DNA from 3 places in the Ruegeria sp. CL6 genome. Region 3 is predicted to be linked to each of the others. Evidence: riboswitches for the same ligand, from Rfam matches in the RefSeq annotation. Region 3 holds a riboswitch; each other region holds the start of a gene.
What was found. Region 3 has a riboswitch for cobalamin ahead of ACR0LH_RS17065 (hypothetical protein). Riboswitches for the same ligand answer to the same signal wherever they lie in the genome.
Positions count from the first base shown of each region.

Region 1 (7,678 bases), on a different contig from region 3:
GTACAGCGCCGAAAGCGTCGGGAACACGTCGCGGAACAGGCCCGAGACGCGCAGCGTCACATCCAGACGCGGGCGGCTGAGATCGGTGATCGGCAAAACCTCGATGCCCGATACCCGTTCCGACCCCTTGTCCCAGACCGGTTTCACGCCCAGCAGGTGCAGCGCCATGGCGAATTCCTCGCCCGCCGTGCGCATGGTGGCCGACCCCCAGAGGTCAACGATCAGCCCTTTGGGATAGTCGCCTTCTTCTTGCAGGTGCCGCCGCACCAGTTCCTCGGCCAGTTTCACGCCCTGCGTATAAGCGGCGCGGGTCGGGACCGAACGCGGGTCGGTGGTATAGAGGTTACGGCCCGTCGGCAGCACGTCCGAGCGCCCGCGATAGGGCGAGCCGGACGGCCCGGCCTCGATCCGTTTCCCGGCCAGCGCGTCGATCAAAGCGCTGCGTTCAGCATGGGCCGAGGGCGCGGGGTCGAAATTGCCGGTGACGTCGGGCACACGGCCAAAGATGTGCAGGCCGTCCCCGAACTGGCTTTCCTTGATGTCACAGACAAAGCGGTCGATGCGGGTGATCGCCTCGGCGGTGCAGGTGGCCTGATCCAGACCCAGATCGCTTTCCAGCCCGATGGCCTGCGCTTCATCGCGGATATCCTCTTGCAGCCGGTCACGGCGCTTGGGGTCCAAACCATCGGCGTTCGAGAATTCGTCCAGCAGCGATTCCAGCCGAACCATCCGATCCGGCGTGCCGCTTTCCTTCAGCGCGGGCGGGATATGACCCAGTGTGACGGCTCCGATGCGGCGTTTGGCCTGAGCTGCTTCGCCCGGGTCATTGACGATGAAGGGGTAGATCACGGGCAGGTCGCGGATCAGCGCCTCGGGCCAGCAATCGGCAGACAGCGCGACGGATTTGCCCGGCAGCCATTCCAGCGTGCCGTGCGCGCCGATATGGATCAGCGCATCGGCGCGCAGGCTTTTGCGCAGCCACAGGTAGAAGGCAACATAGCTGTGGCGCGGGGTGCGCGACAGGTCGTGGTAGTCGTCATCGCGCAGTTCGGGCGTTCCGCGTTCGGGTTGCAGCGCGATCAGAGCCTTGCCCCGGCGCAGCGCGGTGAAATGGAAGGCTCCATCGGCGAATGCGGGATCATCCTCGGGCGTGCCCCAAACCGTTTGCAGGTCAGTGCGCAGTTGTTCGGACAGGTCCGCCAGCGCGGCTTGATACTCGGTCAGCGGCCACGAAATACGCGCGTCCAACAGCGCCTCAGAGATTGGTTCGGCGGGGGCGGTATCATAGCCCTCGGCCTGTAAATCAGACAGCATTGCCTCGGCCGAGGCGAGTGCGTCCAGACCAACCGCATGGGCCATCTGCCAGTCCTTGCCGGGATAGGTAGACAGCACCAGCGCAGGCACCTGATCGGCCTTGGGTTTGTCCTGCAGGTTCAGCCAGCCGGTGACATGGTCGATGATCGCCTCGATCCGCTCACTTTCGGCCCGGTGCGCGAAACGGGAATATTCGAGATCGGGATCGCGTTTGCCTGGTTCCTTAAAGGACGCAATGCCCGCGTTGATCCGCCCATCCACTTCGGGCAGCACCACATGCATGGCGAGGTCGGCGGGGGACAGACCGCGCTCCGCCTCGGCCCAGGCTTTGCGGCGCGAGGTGGCCAGTGCGACCTGAAACACCGGGACATTCGCGGCGTCCAAGGGGGACGTACCCGACGCGCCTTTGCCAGAGAATGAGGTGGCGTTGATGATAGCCGACGGGTTCAGCGCTGAGATGTTTTCACGCAGCCAGTCAGCGGCGGCCGGGGCTTTCAGCGAGGGGGCGAACAGGCCCACGGCGTCCAATCCCCGCGCACGGAGGCTGCGGATCAGCGCGGCCACCGGTGCAGTATCGGCCGAGGTCAGATAGGCGCGATAGAACGTGACGGGGATACGTTTTGCATCACCAGTGAACGCCTTTTCTACCGGGATCACGCCCCGATCCGGGCACCATGCGCCACATTCGGGCAGGGTTTTGGCACCCATTACCGGCCCGGCATAAAGCCCCGCAGCCAGCGCCATTTGCGCCAAGGCAGCCTGAGCTGCAACTTCGCCGCCCGTATCGCACAGATGCGCCAACCGGCGCAGGGTCGAAACGGGCAGGGTGGAATAGTCGTCCAGCCTTGTATCCTCGCGCCCGTCAGCGGGCAGGACGGCCACGGCGATCCCCTTGGCCTGCGCCAGCGCCAGAACCTGTTGCAACCCGTAGGCCCAATAAGGCACTCCGCCGATCAGACGGATCAGGATGCCCTTTGCACCATCAAGCGTCTGCTCGACATAGGTATCCACCGAGAGGGGATGTTTCAGCGCCGTCAGATTAGCCAGCCGCAGGGTCGGCATCCGACCTTCCGGCCCGCCACCGCGATGCCAGCCCGCCGCGAAAGCGCCGAGGTCGCTGTCCGAGAAGGACAGCACCACCAAATCCGCCGGGCTCTGGCCCAGATCGGTCGGGGTCTCGGATTCCTCGAGCCCGTGGCTTTCGCGGAAGACGACGTGCATGGTTTACCCTGTGCTTACTCGGCGGCCTCGGTGACCCCCACGAGGATATCGCGGATTTCAGCCTCTTTGATGTCGTCATGTTCGGCGATCACCACCAGACGTGAGCAGCGATCCTCGCCGGGTTCCCACGGGCGGTCATACTGATGACGCACGCGCGCACCCACGGCCTGAACCAGCAGGCGCATCGGTTTGCCCTGAACGGCCGCATAGCCTTTGACGCGCAGGATATTCAGTTCCTTGGCCAGTCGTTCGATCTTGGCAACCAGATCGAGGGGGTCGGTTTGCTCGGGCAGTTCGACGATGATGCTTTCAAAATCGTCATGCTCGTGATCGTGGTGGCCGTCATGATGGCTGGGGCGGGCGTCCATGTCATCCTCGGCGGCGGCCTCAAGGCCCAACACGACGCGCACGTCCACCACGCCTTCGGCGACCTCAACCACGGGCAGAGGGCGCGGGGCTTCGGCTGCGATGATCTCTTTGGCTTTGGCGACGCCCTCGGGACCGGCCAGATCGGGCTTGGTCAGCAGGATGATATCGGCGCAGGAAATCTGATCCTCGAACACCTCGGACAGAGGCGTTTCGTGGTCGATGGAATCGTCGGCCATGCGCTGGGCATCCACCGCCTCGACATTGGGGGCAAAGCGACCGGCGGCGACGGCCTCGGCATCGGCCAGAGCGATCACGCCATCGACAGTGATTTTCGAGCGGAGATCGGGCCAGTCGAACGCCTTCAGCAGCGGCTTCGGCAGCGCCAAACCGGATGTTTCGATCAGGATGTGATCTGGACGCGGCTCAAGCGCCATCAGCGCCTCGATCGTGGGGATGAAATCATCGGCCACGGTGCAGCAAATGCAGCCGTTCGCCAGTTCCATGATGTTTTCCGCCGGACAATCAGGAATAGCGCAGGACTTCAGGATGTCTCCATCCACACCCACATCGCCGAATTCGTTGACCACGATGGCCAGACGCTTGCCCTGTGGGTTCTGCATCAGATGACGCACCAACGTGGTCTTGCCCGAGCCCAGAAAGCCGGTGATCACGGTGACAGGAAGTTTCTCAAGATTGCTCATTTCAGGGCTCCAATCGGGGGAATGCGGGCTGCGCAGTTTTTGCGGAAATGTTCAGGGCGCTCGCGCCATTTGACCAGGCCGTCTTCGGTCGCAAGGTACTTGGTCGCGCCTTCGACGATGGTTTCGACGTGATCGCTTTCATTGAGGTGTTCATACACGAACGTCCAGCGATCCGGCCCGCCGCGCAAAACGATCGAGCATCCCTGATCGCAATTCGACAGGCACTCCACCGCTTTCAGGGTCACGCCCTCTGGCAGTTCGGCTTGCTCAAGAGCTTTGTGCAGCAAAGCGCCAGGCCGCTGCGCGTCATCCTCGACAGGCAGACCCCGTCGGCAGGTGGTGCAGACCAGCAGTTCGACCGGAGCGGTCTCGGTCATGTCTCTCATCCCCCCAAATCCTCTTTGTGGGGGACGGGGTCTCATGCGGGCCACGTGTTGCGACATGGGCCCGACACCGGAACACCCCGTCCGGTTACATCTTCGGGTGCTGGCAGGTCTCCCGGCTTGCGGATGTCAGAGGCGGGCCTCTGTCGGATGTCCCGCCTTCCCGGCCTTTCGGCCAGTGGCTTTGGGCACCCTCTCCGGTCACGGTCGCGGGGGCGGCTGTGTTTTACGGAAGATCCGCTGACACATTCCCTTTTCATCCTCTATCGAGGACACCAACGGATCGGACATGCGGCACGGGTGGGGGGCTTGTCAAGCGTGGCGGACGGTATGAAATCCTCTAGGTTAGAAAAGCGACCAGCCAATGTCAGTCAGCGGCATGTTCTGCCACCCTTTCACGCAGCCAGGCACGAAACAGCCCGACCGCCGCCGAGGGATGAGGTTCTTCTGGCCCGCAGATCAGGTAGTGCGATTGCGCAAAGGGAATCGCGGGTCCGGCCAGTTCAATGGGCGCGCCCTGGGCAATGGCGTTTCTGGCAAAACGCTCCAATATCGTCGCATAACCCGCTCCGGCCATCACCAGTTGCAGCGCGGCGACAGAGGTGTCGGCAGAATACAGCGGCGGCATGCTGGGATGCGCCAGCCCGGTCGCTTCAAAATAACGTGCCCAATTGTCCTCGTATCCAAGGATGTGGATCAGGGGGCCGGATTGCAGGTCTTTCAGCTTTGACAGCGCCCCGCCTGCGCGCTTTACGGGAACCAGCCTTTCCTCGGTCAGCTTTTCCGATGTCACACCCGGCCAGTCCCCGTATCCCAACCTGATTTCAACATCCACGTCATCAGGAGCGAGGTTGTCATTCCAGATATGTGACACAAGGCGGACAGGAGTACCTGAGTGCCGTGCGCAGAAATCTGGCAACTCGGCGGCGATCCAATATGTCGCCGTTGAGATCGCAGCCCTTACCGTCAATGTCTGGCGCGATGTTGGACCGAACAGACTGTTGGTAGACAGCGAGATATCGGCCAGCGCACGTCTGACAGTCAGAGAATAGGACTGGCCCAGTTCGGTCAGGTCCAGCCGCCGCGCTTTTCTGGTGAACAGTTGCTGGCCCAGCTCAGCTTCCAGAGACCGGATATGCAGCGATACGGCGGTCTGGGTCAGCCCAAGTTCACGCGCCGTTGTCGTGAAATTCAAGTGCCGTGCCGCGGATTCAAAGCTGCGCAGCCATACGAGGTTGGGAACACGATCCATTTATCACCAAAAAATTCATGTCATAAAGCCGATTATTATTCGTTTCAGTTCGTGTTTCGCAACAAGGATAGTCGGGGTGAATCTATCGGGAGGAATCGCTATGAAAGTGGGCTTTATCGGATTGGGCAATGTCGGCGCGAAGCTATCAGGCTCGCTTTTGCGAAACGGCGTTGATCTGGTCGTCCATGACCTAAGCTCGGATCTGGTTTCCGAATTTGTCGCCAAAGGCGCGCAGGCCGCCGAAGGCCCGGCGCAAATGATGCGCGATTGCGATGCCGTGATCACGTGTCTGCCGTCTCCTGCCGCTTCGGACGCTGTGATGCAGGACATGTTGCCCGAGGTTAGGCCGGGAAAGATATGGATGGAGATGTCCACGACAGACGAAGCCGAGGTAAAGCGTCTGGGCGCACTGGTCATGGACCGCGGAGGGGCTGCCGTTGATTGCCCGGTCTCAGGTGGGTGTCATCGCGCGGCAACGGGCAATATCTCGATCTTCGCGGGATGTGACCGACAGACTTTCGAGCGCATATTGCCGTTCCTGACAACAATGGGCAGGCGTATTCTACATACCGGGGATCTGGGGTCCGCGTCAGTGTTGAAAGTCCTGACAAATTACCTTGCAACGGCGAATCTGATTACCTGCGCCGAAGCGTTGGTAACGGCCAAGGCTGCGGGGATGGACCTGAATACGACATACGAAGCGATCAAGATCTCCTCGGGGACCTCATTCGTTCATGAGACCGAAAGCCAGGTCATCCTGAACGGTTCAAGGGATATTTCGTTCACCATGGATCTTGTGAAAAAGGACATTGGCCTGTTTCAAGAGGTCGCAGACCGCGCGGGTGTCCCGCTGGAAATGAACCCGCTGATGATGCGCATTTTTGACGATGGAATAGCGCGTTACGGCGACCGAGAGCTCTCTCCCAACATTATTCGCCGTCTTGAGGACGCGACGGGTCTAGACATCACCGCCCCCGGGTTTCCCGTTGAAATGGAAGACGATGAGCCGGAAGAACCCGGCTATGAGGTAGTCCCGACGGGTCGTGGGGCCGAATGACGCAATTCGGCGCGGCGCGGGAATTTTGTGGTCATATTGAGGAGATGGAGGCGAGTACCGGAATCGAACCGGTGTACACGGATTTGCAATCCGCTGCGTCACCACTCCGCCAACTCGCCTTTTCAAGTAAAATCAAATACTTGCCGTGGTGTGACAGGCGTTTTAACAGCTTTCGTCTGGGGCGTCCAGAGGGTTGCACTCAAAATTCCACGCCTTGAGCGCCAGCATCCTTAGCTCATTGCAAAGATTTCCTGTTCTGCGGCAAAAGTTTCGTCGTCTGGCCGTTGCCGGTTCAGCCGCGATATGGCAAAAGCCGGTAATCCAAGGGAATAGTAAGAGCGATCCAATGACAGATTTCGCAGCCCGGCGCCGCACGATGGTTGATACGCAAATCCGGCCTTCCGATGTAACGAAGTTCCCCATCATCGACGCGATGTTGAACGTGAAAAGGGAAAACTTTGTACCGGATGCCCAGCGAGAGGCCGCATATGTCGAGGGATTGATCGACCTTGGTGGCGGGCGTAGCATGCTGGAGCCTCGCACTCTGGCTAAGATGTTGGACGCGCTTAATATTTCAAACGAAGAAGTGGTTCTCGACGTGGGGTCGGCGATCGGCTACTCGACCGCCGTAGCGGCGCGCATGGCTCAGTTGGTCGTGGCTGTCGAGGAGGATGAGGATCTGGCAGCAGAATCCCAAACGCTCCTTATGGAAGCGGACGCGGACAACGCTATCGTGCATGTCGGTCCCCTTGAGCAAGGCGCGACCGAACATGGCCCTTATGACGTGATCATGGTCCAAGGCGGTGTAGAGCAAGTGCCAGATGCACTGATTGACCAGCTTAAAGAGCATGGGCGCATCGCTTGCCTTTTCATGGAGGGTGAGCTGGGGACTGTGCGGATCGGTCATAAATCCGGTGGTCGCGTGACTTGGCGCCATGCGTTTAACGCCAACGCGCCGATACTGCAGGCATTTTCCGCGGAACGTGCATTTTCGCTATAATTTGCAGACAGATTATTCTGCCGCCTTGATTAGTTGAAAACAAAGGCGCAAACTACACGTAGGGCTGCGTAATTTTGATTTGAGAGGATTTCGTAATGAGTTCTAAGTCGGGAGGTAAGCTGGTCAAGGCTTTGGCGTTGACGGCTGGTATCGCACTCAGCGTTGTTCCGGGGCGGGCGGCTTGGGCCGACAACCTGACCGATGCTTTCATTGGCGCGTACAACACAAGCGGGCTGCTTGAGCAGAACCGGGCGCTGTTGCGTGCAGCGGACGAAGATGTGGCCATTGCCCTGTCTGCGCTGCGGCCGATCATCAACTGGACCGTGCAGGTTAGTCAGGATTACACGCGCTCGAATGTAAACGACGTGGTCGTGAGGGACG
Region 1 covers NZ_JBQFPR010000001.1:679,371-687,048, reverse strand. Annotated here, with positions in the region: gene cobN (cobaltochelatase subunit CobN) at 1-2,535, opposite strand, end outside; gene cobW (cobalamin biosynthesis protein CobW) at 2,550-3,605, opposite strand; gene ACR0LH_RS03410 (DUF1636 domain-containing protein) at 3,602-3,982, opposite strand; cobalamin riboswitch at 4,077-4,283, opposite strand; gene ACR0LH_RS03405 (LysR substrate-binding domain-containing protein) at 4,356-5,240, opposite strand; gene ACR0LH_RS03400 (NAD(P)-dependent oxidoreductase) at 5,341-6,297, shown strand; tRNA gene ACR0LH_RS03395 (tRNA-Cys) at 6,343-6,416, opposite strand; gene ACR0LH_RS03390 (protein-L-isoaspartate O-methyltransferase family protein) at 6,644-7,297, shown strand; gene ACR0LH_RS03385 (TolC family outer membrane protein) at 7,393-7,678, shown strand, end outside.
Region 1: another riboswitch for cobalamin. It lies ahead of ACR0LH_RS03410 (DUF1636 domain-containing protein); the one in region 3 lies ahead of ACR0LH_RS17065 (hypothetical protein).

Region 2 (7,678 bases), on a different contig from region 3:
TAAAGGATGCGCTGGACGAAAGTATCTCGCGCACGGCTCTGATCATGGTTGGTCCGGCTTTGGCAGGTGAAGGATTTGACGAAAGCTGCCTGTATTCCAAGGATTACGACCGCCGCTATCGTCCACAGAGCGCGGACAGCCCGTGGTCAAGCTGGAGCCACGGCGATGACTAACCCTCCGGGTCTGCTGATTTCCGCTCCGTCTTCGGGGACTGGAAAAACCACCGTCATGCTGGGGCTTCTAAGGGCGCTGGCCGAAGATGGGCTGACCGTGCAACCGTTCAAAAGCGGACCGGATTATATCGACCCGGCCTTCCACAGGGCGGCTGCTGGTCGTGCCTCGTTCAATCTTGATAGCTGGGCGATGGGAGAGCCGCTGTTGGCCGCAATCTCGGCACAAGCCGAGGGCGCGGATATCGTTGTGGCCGAGGGGTCGATGGGCCTGTTCGACGGTGTTGCCAAGCCCGGCGAGCTTGGGCACGGCTCTAGCGCGGAAACCGCACAACGGATGGGGTGGCCCGTCGTTTTGGTGCTGGATGTCGGGGGGCAGGCACAATCTGCGGCGGCAACGGCGCTGGGATTTCGGATGTACAATCCCGATCTTCCTTTTGCAGGCGTAATCCTAAACCGCTGCGCCAGCCCTCGTCACGAACGTTTGACACGGCTGGGCATGGAACGCGCCGGGTTACCTGTTTTGGGCGTCTTGCCGCGCCGGGGCGACCTAACGCTTCCTGAGCGGCATCTCGGTCTGATTCAAGCTGTTGAGCACCCTGACCTTGAAAGCGCAATCGTTGGATATGCCGCGTTTCTTCGGGAACACGTGGATCTTGAGGCCATCAAGCGTGCGGCTTCCTCAGGCCCCAAGAGGCCATCTTCATCCGCGCTGCCGCGGCCTCCGGCGCAACGAATCGCGCTGGCTCGGGACGCGGCGTTTTCCTTTACCTACCCACACTTGTTGGAAGGGTGGCGCGCAGCAGGGGCAGAAATTCTGCCCTTTTCACCACTGGCGGATGAGCCGCCCGCACCTGACGCGGATTTGGTCTGGTTGCCGGGCGGCTATCCCGAGCTTCACGCAGGCACACTCGCCGCTGCCACAACGTTCTTAACCGGCTTGCGCAAACACGCAGAAACCAAGCCCGTTCACGGTGAGTGCGGAGGTTACATGACCCTTGGACAAGCCCTTGTCGACAAGGAAGGCGCCCAACATCAGATGGCAGGATTGCTGGGACTGGTCACGTCCTATGAGAAGCGCAAGTTCAACCTTGGGTATCGCCGGGCCGAACTGTTGGCCCCGATGCCCGGATTTGACGTCAAGACACCGCTAAGGGGACACGAATTCCACTACTCCTCCATTCTCGAACAACCGGACGCACCATTGGCGCGCGTTTTCGACGCTGAAGGAGCTGAAGGGCCGCAGACCGGGTCGGTACGCGGCAATGTGACCGGCACGTTCTTTCACCTGATCGCGGAGGCCACGGCATGAGCGGGTTTGTCTCATTCATAGGTTCCGGCCCCGGCGATCCTGACTTGCTGACGCTGAAAGCAGTGGACCGGATGCAAAAGGCGGATGCCGTGCTGTTTGACGACCTCAGCAGCGGACCGATCCTGTCCCACGCGCGGGAGGATGCTGATCTGGTTGGAGTCGGCAAACGGGCGGGACGGCCCTCGCCCAAGCAGGATCACGTTAGCCGACTATTGGTTGATTACGCCAATACCGGCGCACGTGTTGTGCGTTTGAAATCGGGCGATGGGGGCTTGTTCGGACGGCTCGAGGAAGAACTTGTCGCCCTGCGCGAAGCTGGCATCGAGTACGAGATCATTCCGGGCATTCCTTCGGCGGTCGCCGCTGCGGCCGCCGCTGGTATTCCCCTAACCCGTCGGCTGACCGCCCGGCGCGTGCAATTTGTCACAGGCCACGACGTCAGCGGCAAACTGCCCGACGATCTGAATCTGCCCGCTTTGGCCGACCCGGACGCAACCACCGTTGTTTTCATGGGCAAACGGACTTTCCCCCTTCTGGTCAGAGCGCTACACGATCACGGCCTGCCGCTGGACACCCCGGCATTGATGGCCGAATCCGTGTCGACACCCGACCAGAAATTGCATCGCTCCTCGGTCGGTGAACTCTCCGAGAAGTTGGAGGCTGAGATCGGCACAGCCCCTGCCCTGATCCTTTACGGCCCATTGGCAGAGCTTGAAGATGTTTGATCTGACCCTTGTCGGCATCGGTACCGGCAATCCCGACCACGTCACCTTTCAAGGCGCAAAAGCCATTCGGTCGGCGGACCTGATCCTGATTCCCCGCAAGGGTGAAAACAAGGCCGATCTTGCAGGGCTGCGTGAGGAAATCATCCAAGCCGTGACTGATACGCCTCCTCAGATCGCCTATTTCGATATCCCTAAACGCCGCTCGGATGACGGATACCTCCGCGGCGTGGACGAATGGCACGATGCTATTGCCCTTCGTTGGCAACACGCCATATCGGCCCACCCAAAGGCGCAACATGTCGCCCTGCTGATCTGGGGCGATCCGTCGCTTTATGACAGCTCGCTGAGAATTGCGTCGCGCCTGAACCCCCAACCGGAAACTCGGGTGATTCCCGGCATTACTGCTTTGCAGGCGTTGACCGCCGCCCACGCGGTTCCGATCAACGAACTGGGCGCGCCGTATGTCGTGACAACCGGGCGCCGAATCCGAGAGGAAGGATGGCCGCGAAACGCCTCGAAAGTCGCTGTCATGCTGGACGGGGAATGTTCTTTCCAGAGCCTTGAGATGAAAGACTATGACATTTGGTGGGGCGCCTACGTGGGAATGAAAGAGGAAATTCTGATCCAAGGCCCGCTGGCCGAAGTCTCTGGGCGGATTTTGAAAACCCGTGCGCAAGCCCGCGCAGACCACGGGTGGATCATGGATGTCTATTTGCTGAAAAAGCGCGGTATCTGACGCAAAAGGTCGCAAATGGCGATTGCGCCCCTGCCCTCATAAGGGCTAAATGGAGGCGTCTGGTCCTGCCGGAGAAATCCGGATGCTAAGAGGGAATTTGGTGCGACTGCCCATGCAGTCAAGTCCAGAGCCGCCCCCGCGACTGTAAGCGGAGAGCCCTTGTTCAACCAGCCACTCCTGATTTCAGGGGGAAGGCGAACAGGGGCATCGACCCGCAAGCCAGGAGACCTGCCAGGCGAAAAATTGAAACACCGGCCGTCGGGTGCGGCGGCAAAGGAGAAAAAAGATGGCAACACAAACAACAACGGCATCCGCATCGCGCGCTGGCTTCTTTCCGGTCATGTTCGCAGTGGTTCTGGGCCTGGGCGTTATCACGCTGACCGGGCATGTTCAGGCAGCCGCCCTGCACGACGCAGCGCACGACGTTCGTCACGCGACCGGCTTCCCCTGCCACTAAGACCATGTTTAGCCGTATTCTAACCAGCGCGTTGTTCGCTGGTGCTGCAGCGGGGCTGATTGCCGCCTTGCTGCAGTTGGTCTTTGTGCAACCTGTGCTGTTGCACGCGGAGCTGTATGAATCAGGCGAGTTGGTCCATTTCGGCGGAGAGGCCGTCAGCGCTCACCCTGAGCTGCCGGGCATGTTCTCGGACCTGTTCCGCGACGCCCTGAGCGTGATTTTCACCATGCTGACCTATACCGGCTACGCCTTGGTGATGGTGGCGCTGATGTCGGTAGCGGAAGGCAATGGGCACAAGATTGACGGTCGAACTGGCGTGCTTTGGGGTCTGGCCGGATTCGTCGCGTTCCACCTTGCGCCCGGCTTTACGCTGGCCCCTGAGGTGCCCGGAGTTGCTGCGGCCGACGTTTATGCGCGTCAGGTCTGGTGGTTTGCCACCGTTGCGGCTGCGGTAGTCGCCATGTGGCTGATCGCATTCGGCGGAAACCTGATCAGCTACGTGATCGCGGCTGCTCTGCTTCTTGCGCCTCATCTGATCGGAGCGCCGGAGCCGGATGTATTCACCGGACCTGTCCCAACCGAGATCGGCGCGCTGTTTGCCGCTCGTGCTTTTGGTATCGGACTGGTGGCTTGGGTCCTTGTCGGTGCCTTCGCCGGTTATTTCTGGCAGCATGAAGGCCAACGCACCGAAGCAACAGCCTAATCATCGGACAGACACGCGCGCCGGGCTTCACCCGGCGCGTTTTCTTTTTGTTTTCAAGGAACTGAAATGGCACGTTCACTTGCCCTCTTTGCAATCGGTCTTGTTTTCGGCGGGGGCGCTGGTTTCGTCGTTGCCGCCGCAAACGGGGTCACTTTCGACGGTCACGACCACGGAGATCCGTCACACCACTCAGGCACTGCCGCGGAATCGGTGGCGCATGATCACTCTGCCACCGTGAACCTACCCTCAGGCGAAAACGCGCCTGACGTCTCTGTCGCGCTAACGAAAGATCCAATGGCGGGGTGGAACCTGCACGTCATGCCCGAGAACTTCCGGTTCTCACCGGAGAACGCCTCGACCGAGGACAAACCCGGAGAAGGCCACGCACATGTTTATGTCAACGGCGAAAAACTGGCGCGGCTCTATGGCAACTGGATGCATATCAGCGACCTGCCGAAAGGTGAGGTCGAGGTGGCTGTCTCGTTGAACTCGAACAGCCACAGCGCACTGACCGTTGACGGCGCACCCGTCAGCGCCACGATCACGGTTCAGGTCGACTAAAGCGCGGGAATGCGCGCGCGCAAGCACATCCGAAGCCGCCCGCATGGACGGGCGTCTTCGATCCATCCTTCTGGGCTGCTCAGGTAGGTGAGGCAAGTCGCGGCGATATCGTCCGCATCCGCCACCACATCGACCCCCGAAAACACGTAAGACGCCCGCCCCTGCCCTTGCAGCGCCAAGGCTGTGGGTTCAGCGCAACTTCTGAAACAGGCTTGGTCGCCCAATGTTACCTGATCCTGCAGGCCAGCTGTTTTCAGCGCTTGCTGCACTGCCTGCAACTCAGCCGCGTGGTCGCGGGAACCGGAACAACTCTTGCAGATCAATAAGCGTATCTGATCCAAAGCAGACCTCGTTTCCTGTCATCCGCCTGTTTCTGAGCCTTTATGATCCGCCGCGCAATCCTGAAAGCGCACAAGATTGTGACTGCGCGGCGCAGTTGTTTCTGGCAAGTTTCGCTTGGGCACGTCTCAGGAGATCGTCATATGAAAGCTCTCTGGTTTGCGTTGGCAATTTTACCGCTGTCTGCTTGGGCCGAAGGGCCGCTGACCGGTTGGGCTATCTATCCGACCGAGAAAACCTTTGCCGACTTGGTGACTGACACCAAAAAAGCCGTCAAAGAAAACGGGCTGATCGTTGTGACGCAAGCTGGGCCAACCAAAGCAGCCGCTGCGCGCGGGATCACTATTCCGGGCAATCTGGTCATAGGTGTTTTCAACAATGACTACGCGGTAAAGGTTCTTGGGACATCCGTAAACGCGATGATAGAAGCCCCGATCCGGTTTTACGTTACCGAAAACCCCGATGGCACCGCCACGTTGTCTTACAAGACGCCCAGCTTTGTTTTCTCACCCTATTTGCCTGAAGGCGGTGACACGCTGAAAGACATAGCGTCAGACCTGGACACAAAGTTCCAAATTATAGCCGAAACCGCAGTCAATTAGTCACACTGGCGTGATCCGCCTTGCGTCCCGGGCTGTCCTCCGCAATCTGCTGTGAAACAGTTTATCGGAGCACGACTGATGCAGGACCTTTCGCCGCGCGCTGCGGACCTTCTGGCCGAACGTCTTTACGAGGCCGGGTGCCGCCACGCCTTTGGCATGCCGGGTGGTGAAGTTCTGACACTGGTGGACGCGCTGGAACAGGCCGGGATCACCTTTCACCTGACCAAACACGAAAACGCAGCAGGCTTCATGGCCGAAGCCGTGCATCACCGCGACGGCGCGCCGGCCATTCTGGTCGCGACGCTCGGCCCCGGCGCGATGAACGGGATCAACGTGGTCGCCAACGCCCTGCAGGACCGGGTGCCCATGATCGTGCTGACCGGATGCGTCGACGCGGATGAGGCGCTGACCTATACCCATCAGGTCATGGATCACGCGCAGGTCTACCGCTCGATCACCAAAGGGACCTTTACGCTTACTGCAAAAGGCGCGGATATCATTGCGGACAAAGCCGTTTCGCTGGCCAACCAGCCCCGTCCGGGTCCGGTGCATATTGATGTGCCCATCTCGGTCGCGGATACCCGCGTATCGGGTGTCAAACGTCGCAGGCTCACCAAACCCGGCGCGGTCGCGCCCGAGGGGAATTGCGTTGAGAAAGCCCGGCGCTGGGTCACCGAGGCTGAACGCCCCATCGCCATTGTCGGACTTGATGTCCTCTACGATGACTCACGCAACGTCGTGCAGGCGTTTCTGGAACACTTCAACATTCCATTCGTCACCACCTACAAAGCCAAGGGCGTTGTGCCCGAAGATCATCCCTTGTGCTTGGGCGGTGCGGGTCTGTCGCCGTTGGCAGATAAGCACTTGGTGCCGTTGGTCGAACAGGCGGATCTGGTGCTGTGTCTGGGCTACGATCCGATCGAAATGCGCCCCGGCTGGCGCGAGATTTGGGACCCTGATGAGAAACGGGTCATTGATATCTCGGCCGTGGTCAATGACCACTACATGCATCAGGCCGGGTTGAATCTGGTGGCCGATACCGGTGCTACGCTTGAAGCGATTGCCAAGGGCAACCCCGCCCGCAAAACCTGGCCCGGCGATGAGCCTGCCAAGGTCAAATCCGCGTTGGCCCAGGCTTTTCCAACCGATGATGAGTGGGGACCGGCTGCCGTCATCGCTGAAACACGGGCTGTCCTGCCGCTGGAAACGCTGGCCACGGCTGACAGCGGGGCGCATCGCATCCTGCTTAGCCAGATGTGGGAATGTGCCGAGGAACGTGGGTTGATCCAGTCCTCAGCCCTTTGCACGATGGGCTGCGCCGTTCCTATGGCGATCGGCCTGAAACTGGCCGAGCCCGACCGCCCCGTGATCAGCTTTTCCGGGGACGCCGGGTTCCTGATGGTCGCCGGAGAGCTTTCGACCGCCGCCGAATTGGGCGGCAACCCGATATTTCTGGTCTTTGTGGACGCAAGCCTTGCCCTGATCGAATTGAAACAGCGGCAACGGCAGATAGGAAACAAGGGCGTAGACTTTGACCGCCACGATTTCGCGGCAATGGGCCGGGCTTTTGGCGGCAGCGGCCATACGGTCCGCAATCGTTCCGAGTTGCGCGCGGCGCTGGACGCTGCGATGAAGTCCAAAACATTCACTGTGATCGCCGCAGAAATCGACCGAGGAGGCTATGATGGCCGGATCTGAAGGCCCGCTCAAAGGCGTAAAGGTATTGGACCTGTCTCGCATCCTTGCGGGGCCGACCTGCACTCAGCTTCTGGGAGATCTGGGTGCCAACGTGATCAAGATCGAAAACCCCGCAACCAAAGGGGACGACACACGCCAATGGGGGCCGCCCTATGTGGCAGATGCCGACGGAAACCCCTCGGACCTGAGCGCATATTTCATGTCGACCAACCGCAACAAGAAATCGGTCGCCATCGACATCGCGACAGCCGAAGGTCAGGCCGAGATCAAAAGGCTGGCCTCGCACGCGGATATCCTGATCGAGAATTTCAAACCCGGAGGGCTGGCGAAATACGGGTTGGATTACAAGGCGTTGTCGCAAGAGCTTCCCGGACT
Region 2 covers NZ_JBQFPR010000001.1:693,956-701,633, forward strand. Annotated here, with positions in the region: gene cobM (precorrin-4 C(11)-methyltransferase) at 1-173, shown strand, start outside; gene ACR0LH_RS03465 (cobyrinic acid a,c-diamide synthase CobB) at 166-1,482, shown strand; gene cobA (uroporphyrinogen-III C-methyltransferase) at 1,479-2,207, shown strand; gene cobF (precorrin-6A synthase (deacetylating)) at 2,200-2,943, shown strand; cobalamin riboswitch at 2,987-3,193, shown strand; gene ACR0LH_RS03480 (CbtB domain-containing protein) at 3,230-3,400, shown strand; gene ACR0LH_RS03485 (CbtA family protein) at 3,405-4,103, shown strand; gene ACR0LH_RS03490 (hypothetical protein) at 4,170-4,664, shown strand; gene ACR0LH_RS03495 (DUF1636 family protein) at 4,661-5,005, opposite strand; gene ACR0LH_RS03500 (DUF302 domain-containing protein) at 5,147-5,605, shown strand; gene ACR0LH_RS03505 (thiamine pyrophosphate-binding protein) at 5,684-7,303, shown strand; gene ACR0LH_RS03510 (CaiB/BaiF CoA transferase family protein) at 7,290-7,678, shown strand, end outside.
Region 2: another riboswitch for cobalamin. It lies ahead of ACR0LH_RS03480 (CbtB domain-containing protein); the one in region 3 lies ahead of ACR0LH_RS17065 (hypothetical protein).

Region 3 (7,678 bases):
CTGCAAATCCTGTGCGGATTTCATCATCTTGGCCATGTCGCCCAGACCGCCGAGTCCTTTGAGCATCGTGTTTCTCCTGTAAGTCAGTTTGAAGTCTAAATACGGGCGGCACCCGCGCGGCACAAGGGCCGTAGGTCTCCCGCCCGTCGTCAAGGTCTTTGGCAAGACCTTTCCTCCCGTTGGGCCCGGCAGCGCGGGCCTTGCCCGCGCTGCCGGGCCCAAGTCCGCTCAGGGGTATCGGCGTCAGCCGATGACCCGTGGCGGGCGCGGGAGCATTGCGGGTATTGATTTCGCGAAGGGTTCAATCCTCCTCGAACGGGTCCCATTCGTCTTCGACTTCGGGCAAGGCTTCTGTTTCGACCTTGGCGGCGCGTTCCTCGGGCGTTTCGATCCTTTTGATCCGGGCTTTTGGGAATTGTTCCAGCACCGCCTGAACCAGCGGATGCTGCTCGGCCTGCGCCCGCAGCGCGAGGTCTGCCGCGTCCCTGACCTCGGCGATTGTCGCCGTGTCACCGTCCGATACGACTGATACCGCCCAGCGATTTCCGGTCCAGCGTTGCAACGCCGATCCCAGCCTTTGCGCCAAATCCGTCGGAGCATTGTCGGCCGGAGTGAACTCGATCCGTCCCGGCTGGTACGAAACCAGTCGCACGCCGTTTTCAACCTCGACCAGCAGTTTCACGTCCCGGTTTGTGCGGATCAGTTCGACCACATGTTCAAAGGTCGGATACCGGGCCAAGGCGGTCTGAGTGTCCCGCGCCAAAGCTGCGCTGGGTGCGCCCGCGCCGCCACCTGCTGGCGCCGCGTAAGACCGTGCTGCAGGTGCATGTGCCTGAACGGTGCCGTGCGTCGGCGCTGGCATTCCGCCGCCGGGTCCGCCGTTGGGGGCAGGGGGTGGCGCGTCCTGAAGACGTCTGATCAGATCTTCCGGGGTGGGCAGGTCGGCGACATGGGTCAGCCGGATAATGGCCATTTCCGCCGACATCATCGCATTTGGCGCGGCCGAAACCTCTTCGAGCGCTTTCAACAGCATCTGCCACATCCGGGTCAGGATGCGCATCGGAAGGGCTTCGGCCATCTGAACGCCCCGCGCGCGTTCGTCAGGCGAGACCGTCGGGTCTTCTGCAGCGTCCGGCGTTATCTTGACCACCGAGACCCAATGCGTGATCTCGGCAAGGTCGCGTAGCACGGCCAGTGGGTCGGCACCTTCGGCATATTGGCCGCCCAGCTCCGTCAAAGCTCCGGCGGTATCGCCGCGCAGGATCATGTCCATCAGGTCCAACACTCGCCCGCGATCGGCCAATCCCAGCATGGCCCGCACCTGATCGGCACTGGTTTCCCCGGCACCGTGTGAAATAGCCTGATCCAACAGCGAGGTCGCATCCCGAGCCGATCCTTCCGCCGCGCGGGTGATCAGCGCCAGAGCATCCTCGGCGATCTGAGCGTTCTCGGCAGTTGCGATCTTATTCAGCAGGCCGATCATGTCCTCGGGTTCGATCCGGCGCAGGTCAAAGCGCTGACACCGGGACAGGACCGTCACCGGAACCTTGCGGATCTCGGTGGTGGCGAAGATGAACTTCACGTGCTCGGGCGGTTCTTCAAGGGTCTTGAGCAGAGCGTTGAACGCACTGTTCGACAGCATGTGAACTTCGTCGATGATGTATATCTTGTAGCGTGCACTGGCGGCGCGATATCGGACGCTTTCGATGATCTCGCGAATGTCGTTCACTCCGGTGCGGCTTGCGGCGTCCATCTCCATCACGTCAACGTGGCGGCCTTCCATGATGGCCACGCAGTGTTCGCACTGGCCGCAGGGTTCGATCGTGGCTTTGCCTTCGCCGTCTGGTCCGATGCAGTTCATGCCCTTGGCAATGATCCGCGCCGTTGTGGTTTTGCCGGTGCCGCGAATGCCGGTCATGATGAATGCCTGCGCGATCCGATCGGCCTCGAATGCGTTTTTCAGCGTGCGCACCATCGCGTCCTGGCCCACGAGGTCGGCAAAAGTTTCAGGACGGTATTTACGCGCGAGCACCTGATAGGCGGGGCTTGGAGTTTCGGTCATGTCTGCTCTGTCGGATTCGTATCAGCTTTGCAGCGTAGTGACCCCCGCCGCCTACGTCCACAGCAGGGTGCGATGAATTTCGATTTGGCATGGCAGATCGCAGGAGGTACAGCTTTCGGTAAGTATGTTTGCCCCGTTCGCGGGCTTTCTATGCAGGCTGCGTGGTTTTTTTGGACAAGTTTGAAATCTATCCCGTACCGATTGGTTCCGGCTTGGTGGCCTTGGCTCCGATACCGGGTCGGCATGGGGACTACGCTGGGGATCTGGGAACACTCCTTGAATGGCGGCCAGATCTGGTGATCTCAATGACGACGGACATCGAAATGGCAGATGCCAGGGCGAGCGGGCTGGGACACGATTTGCAGTGCAATTCGGTCAAATGGGTTCACCTGCCGATCGAAGATTTTGGTGCCCCGTCATCAGGGTCGCAAACAGAATGGTCGGAAGTCAGCGCTGCGGCGCTGCGGATACTTTCAGGTGGCGGCAAGGTTCTGGTGCACTGCCGGGGCGGGTGCGGGCGTTCCGGAATGACGGTATTGCGCCTCATGGTGGAAAGCGACGAAACCCCCGAGCAGGCTCTGCGCCGATTGCGGGCCGCAAGGCCATGCGCAGTGGAAACCGCCGCGCAGCTTGCCTGGGCGACGGCACCGGTTCCGCGTGGCGCTTGACGTCACACCCCGAGCTGATGCTGCGCGTCGGACGCTGGTCGCGCCGCAAGTGTTGTCACTTCGAGCATTGCGCACGGCAATTCAGAAACAACTCCGGCTGGCATGAAGGTTGTGTCCTGACCGAACATCAGGTCGGCGTATTCATTTAAGATTGCGGCGGGCGTGTCAGAGCCGATGCCGCAAAACACCCTGATCTGAGCGTGATCCGCGCGAAAACGTGCGGTGCACCCGTCGGCGCAATGAGCCAGCTCGCCGCTGCCCTCCACCTCGAATTCACGGTTGGTCGCAGGCTGCGCGGTCGCCATCGCATCCGCCAATGCGCGCGCCATCTGAGCCAGCGCCGGGCAGGGTCTGCCGGTCCTCTGGCATACCGTTGCCGAAAATTCGTGAGTTTTTGTCTTCCAGATCATACTGCGCCCTCCGCGCGTTGGCCGGGGCATTGGTCAGGAAGGTTCAGCGAACTGAAGACCTGCCCGGACGCCCCGCCCGAGTTTCGGTTTTGGTTCGATGGCAGGTCTCCTGACTTGCGGGTCTTCGCGTTGCCGACCTTCCCAGCCATTTGGCCAGTGGTGTCTCGGCATTGCTCACCGCTTACAGTTGCGGGGGCAGTCGCGGCCTTGGTCCGTTCCGGTTTCTCCGGTTGGGACCGCACCGTGTTCCCTTTTCATCCCGCCCCCAGAGATCGGGAACGAGAACCATCACGCCATCGCTAGCGGGTGAAATCCTTCCGAGTCAAGCGTGCAGTAGAATTCAAACGGACGCATGGTCACTCTTGCGCGCTCTTGACTCTGTGGGTGCAAATGGCCCGATAGGAGAGTGAACCGAACAGTTCAGTAGCTTCGAGAGGGCCCATGTTGGATAACTTGCAGTCGGTGCTGATCGAGGATTTCTTGATTCCCTCTGGCCAGGCAAAATTGTCGGCGCGATTGTATTTGCCGATGACAAAGCCAGAGATTGCCGTTGTCGTGCACGGCGCGACGGGTGTTCCGCGAGATTACTACCAGCACTTCGCTCACTGGCTGGCGGCCGAACAGGGTATCGCCTGTCTGACCTACGACTACAGCGATTTCGGCGATTCCCTGACAGGGCGGAGGCAGGACGCGCAGGCGACAATGGCGGGTTGGGCCTTGAATGACATGCCTGCGGCGCGCGCCGAAATGCGTAGACGGTTCCCTAACGCGCAACAGTGGAGCATCGGTCATTCCCTTGGTGGCATGCTCGGCCCCGTTTCGCCCGATTGTGAACAGATCGACCGTATGATCTGTATTTGTTCGGGTCTGGCGACTTTGTCAGATCACCCGTGGCCCTACCGCGCCTTGGCTTCGATGTTCTGGTACGGCCACGTGCCTCTGGTTGTAAAATCTTTGGGGTACCTTCCGGGCAAGGCCACCGGGTTTGGCGCTGATCTGCCGTCAGGTGTGTATTGGCAGTGGCGCGATTGGTGCACTGCGCCCCAGAATTACCTGCCCGAAATCGGAAAAAGCCTACCGGCTGCGGACTGGTCCAAGCACGGAAAGCCCGTGGAATTGTTTGCGCTTGAAGACGACCAACTGGCGCCGCCAAAGGCCGTGTGGCGTCTGGCCAACCTTTATGGTCCAAGTGCACGTCGGAATCTGTTGTCAGCGCAAGATTTTGGATTGAAACAGATTGGGCATATCGGAATCTTTGCACGCCGAAGCGCCGCCATTTGGCCCCGTTTGATCGCCTGACGCGGTAACAAATATTCGGTTTGGAGAAGTGAGAGGTTGGACATCGACCCAAGCGGGGCTCGTTGTGGCTGCTTCCTTCCGGACCTGACCAGGTTGGCGAGGCGCTCGCCCGCGCCAACCTCTCAGGGGTCGATATAGGCATCTGTCGCGCAAATGACAACCCGTCAGAGTGTCAATCGAATTTGCGTAAACCCACTGTCGTCCTGCTCGATTGGTTTTGGGTCGAATTCGTCCAGTTCGGCCAAGTGTTGCAGGGCTTTGGCCCCGGTTCTCAGGATGGCAAAAGCGCCTGGCACTGGCGCAAGCGTGAACGGAGGTTTGGCGTTGTCCAGCGGATCAGGGTCGGTCACTCCAGACAGGTAATCCCGCAGGGTGCGTTGAATTGGCAAGACCGGCAGGGGAATTTGCGGTGCGCTATCAACAAATGGAAAATGCCCGCCGCCATTTGCCCTGTAGTTGTTCAGGGCAACTACGAAAGACTGCGACTTGCAAATGGGGTGGCCGTCGAACTGCAGGTCGCGAATCCGGCTGTTCAATGGGTTGGTCATGTCGCCGCCCATATCGAAACGGGCAGGGTGGCTGAGGTCGATCTGGTAGGTCAGACCGTGCAGGACATCAAAGTTGTGACCGGCGCGCCCGGGGCTCAATAAGTCTCGCTGGTGGCCCGGCTGCATCTGGTTGAGGACACTGGCCGACATTTCGAGCCATTCCTTCACTTGCTCTGCCGTGACGATGACGGCCATCAATTCGTTCGGAAAAATGCTGAGGTCGTGAACATGGCGCAAGCGGATCTGGCCCGGCGGCACGTCGGTAAAAAAGCGCGGCCCGGCACGGCCCCCGAATTTTGAAGGCGAAACCGCCGATAGGACCGGAAGGCTCTCGAGCGGGGTGCCTTTCAGGTAGGGCCGCAGGGCCGCAGCCTGAGCCGATGCCACCAGCGCAAGCCCACGATCCGCAGCGCAAAAACTGAAGTAGCTGTGCAGATGCCGCCGTGTTTTCCCAACAGGCTGGTCAGATATCTTTCGCGTAGCAGCATGTGCTTCGGCAAACAGGCGTTGAATTTCCGGGTCTTCTACTGGCGGGTTCAGAGGCGCGGTGGGCGATATGGGGCGCAGGTCTGCGCGTTGGCTGGTGACCCTCCATTTTCCGTTTTGTTCCGCGCTGAGGTTCAGGTCAATCACCCCCAGATGCGACCCCGCAGCGCCGGGCATCACGACCGGCTTTCCATGGACGAAACCTTTTTGCCAATCGACATGCTCCAATCCGTCATGCGCAGCCCCGGGAAGCGTCAGATGCGAATGTCCAGCGATGATCGCGTCGATGCCACCCACGGCCGCCAAGGGGATAATGGCGTTTTCGATCAGGGGTTCCGGCGCCGAAGTGCCCAGCCCGGTATGCGCCAGCGCGATTATCAGGTCGCATCCGGCAGACTTTAGCTCTTTCGTTTTGGTTCGTGCGCAAGTCACGATGTCGTCTATGTCCACGACACCTTTCAAATGGTTGGCCTCCCACTTGGCCGTTTGCGGAGGCAGGACAGAAAAGACGCCAATTTTCAAAGGGGCTATCTGCCCGTTTGCGCTGATGGAGCGGTCTAGAATCGCTTGGCTTTGCCAGATCGGAGCCGCGTCCTGCCGGGTGGCATTGCTGCAAAGAACCGGGCACGGTGCCTGCCCCATCACTCGATCCAGGACATCCAGTCCGAACCCGAAATCGTGGTTACCCAATCCAATCGTGTCATATCCGAGCATGTCGAACGCCTGCATCAGGATGTGACGTTCATCTGTTTGCCCAACTGCCCACTCTCCGATCGGAGCACCCTGCAGCGCGTCGCCATTGTCGAATAGCAGAGCCAGGTCTCCGCGCTCCTCGGCCTGCGCCCGCGCCTGTTTGATCAGGCTTGCGGTGCGTGTCAGGCCGATGGAAGGGTCCGGGCTGTCGCTGTAGTAATCAAACCCGGTCATATTCATATGCAGGTCTGTCGTGGCCAGAATTCGGACCCGCGCTTTCGTCAAAGAGGAAGAAGGTTTCAAAACTCTACTTTTGGCAGTTTTTTTATTAATCAATTTCAACAAAAAGAGTATTCAGCGCAAAGATCAAGATGAGCCGCGGGTATTTAACGCCGCGGGTTCTTTTTCCGGTCGGTATGAATTGCCATTGCAACGCCATCGTTGTCATGGCAGCCCTGTGCGGACAACCCAAAGGAACTGCAATGAAAAACGCTGAGCATGTGACATTTGGTGGTTCTGGCCTGGATCGTGCGGCGCATATTCGTGGAAACGCTGATGAAATCGCGTCGGCCCGGGCGAACCCCGGGGCGCGGTGTCTGTTGCTGTGGCGGGGTAAACTGCTGGCCCAGGGCGAGGCGCTGGATCGGCTGGGCTTTGTTCCGATGACACATGGCTTGGTTGAAAACGGACCGGGCGGGATTACCGAGGAACCGATCTTTCTGGGTATTTCCGACGACTCGCCAGTGTTCGCGGTCGATATTTCAAACTGGGCCGCAGATGATTTGGATTTATCTCAGGTCGGCGCTTTTGTTGACCGGTCAGAGCAACAGCATCCTGACCTACCCGCAGGGTTTGTGTTTGCTGAACTGCGTCGAATCATGACCCGGTTATCGGCGCGCGACGCTGAATTGGCGGCGTCCGCCAAGGCGGTAATCGGCTGGCACGAGACGCATCGGTTTTGCGCCCGCTGTGGCGCGGCCAGCGAGATGTCTCAGGCGGGATGGCAGCGCAGTTGTCCGTCTTGCGGTGGGCAGCATTTCCCGCGAACGGATCCTGTCGTCATTATGCTGATCACGCATGGCGAATCCGTTTTGATGGGGCGGTCTCCTGGGTGGCCCGAAGGGATGTATTCCCTGCTGGCGGGATTTGTCGAGCCGGGCGAGACGCTGGAAGCCGCCGTCAGGCGCGAGGTAATGGAGGAGGCAGGCGTGCCGGTAGGTCAGGTGACGTATCTGTCCAGCCAGCCCTGGCCGTTTCCAGCATCGTTGATGTTTGGGTGCGCAGGTGAAGCTCTTTCGAGGGACATCATCATTGATCCTGTTGAGATCGAAGATGCGATGTGGGTCAGCAAGTCCGAGATGATGCAGGCGTTCGCAGGTGAGCATCCAAATCTTTTGCCTGCGCGCAAAGGTGCCATCGCGCATTTCCTTTTGCAGAACTGGCTTGCAGACACCTTGGACTGACAAAATACTGGGCTGAAAAGTATGAGAGCCACAATCTGAAATGCAATTC
Region 3 covers NZ_JBQFPR010000006.1:161,871-169,548, forward strand. Annotated here, with positions in the region: gene ACR0LH_RS17050 (YbaB/EbfC family nucleoid-associated protein) at 1-66, opposite strand, end outside; gene ACR0LH_RS17055 (DNA polymerase III subunit gamma/tau) at 302-2,062, opposite strand; gene ACR0LH_RS17060 (protein-tyrosine phosphatase family protein) at 2,233-2,730, shown strand; gene ACR0LH_RS17065 (hypothetical protein) at 2,733-3,059, opposite strand; cobalamin riboswitch at 3,223-3,445, opposite strand; gene ACR0LH_RS17070 (alpha/beta hydrolase family protein) at 3,582-4,439, shown strand; RNA gene ffs (signal recognition particle sRNA small type) at 4,466-4,564, opposite strand; gene ACR0LH_RS17080 (bifunctional 2',3'-cyclic-nucleotide 2'-phosphodiesterase/3'-nucleotidase) at 4,604-6,511, opposite strand; gene nudC (NAD(+) diphosphatase) at 6,649-7,629, shown strand; gene ACR0LH_RS17090 (SRPBCC family protein) at 7,670-7,678, shown strand, end outside.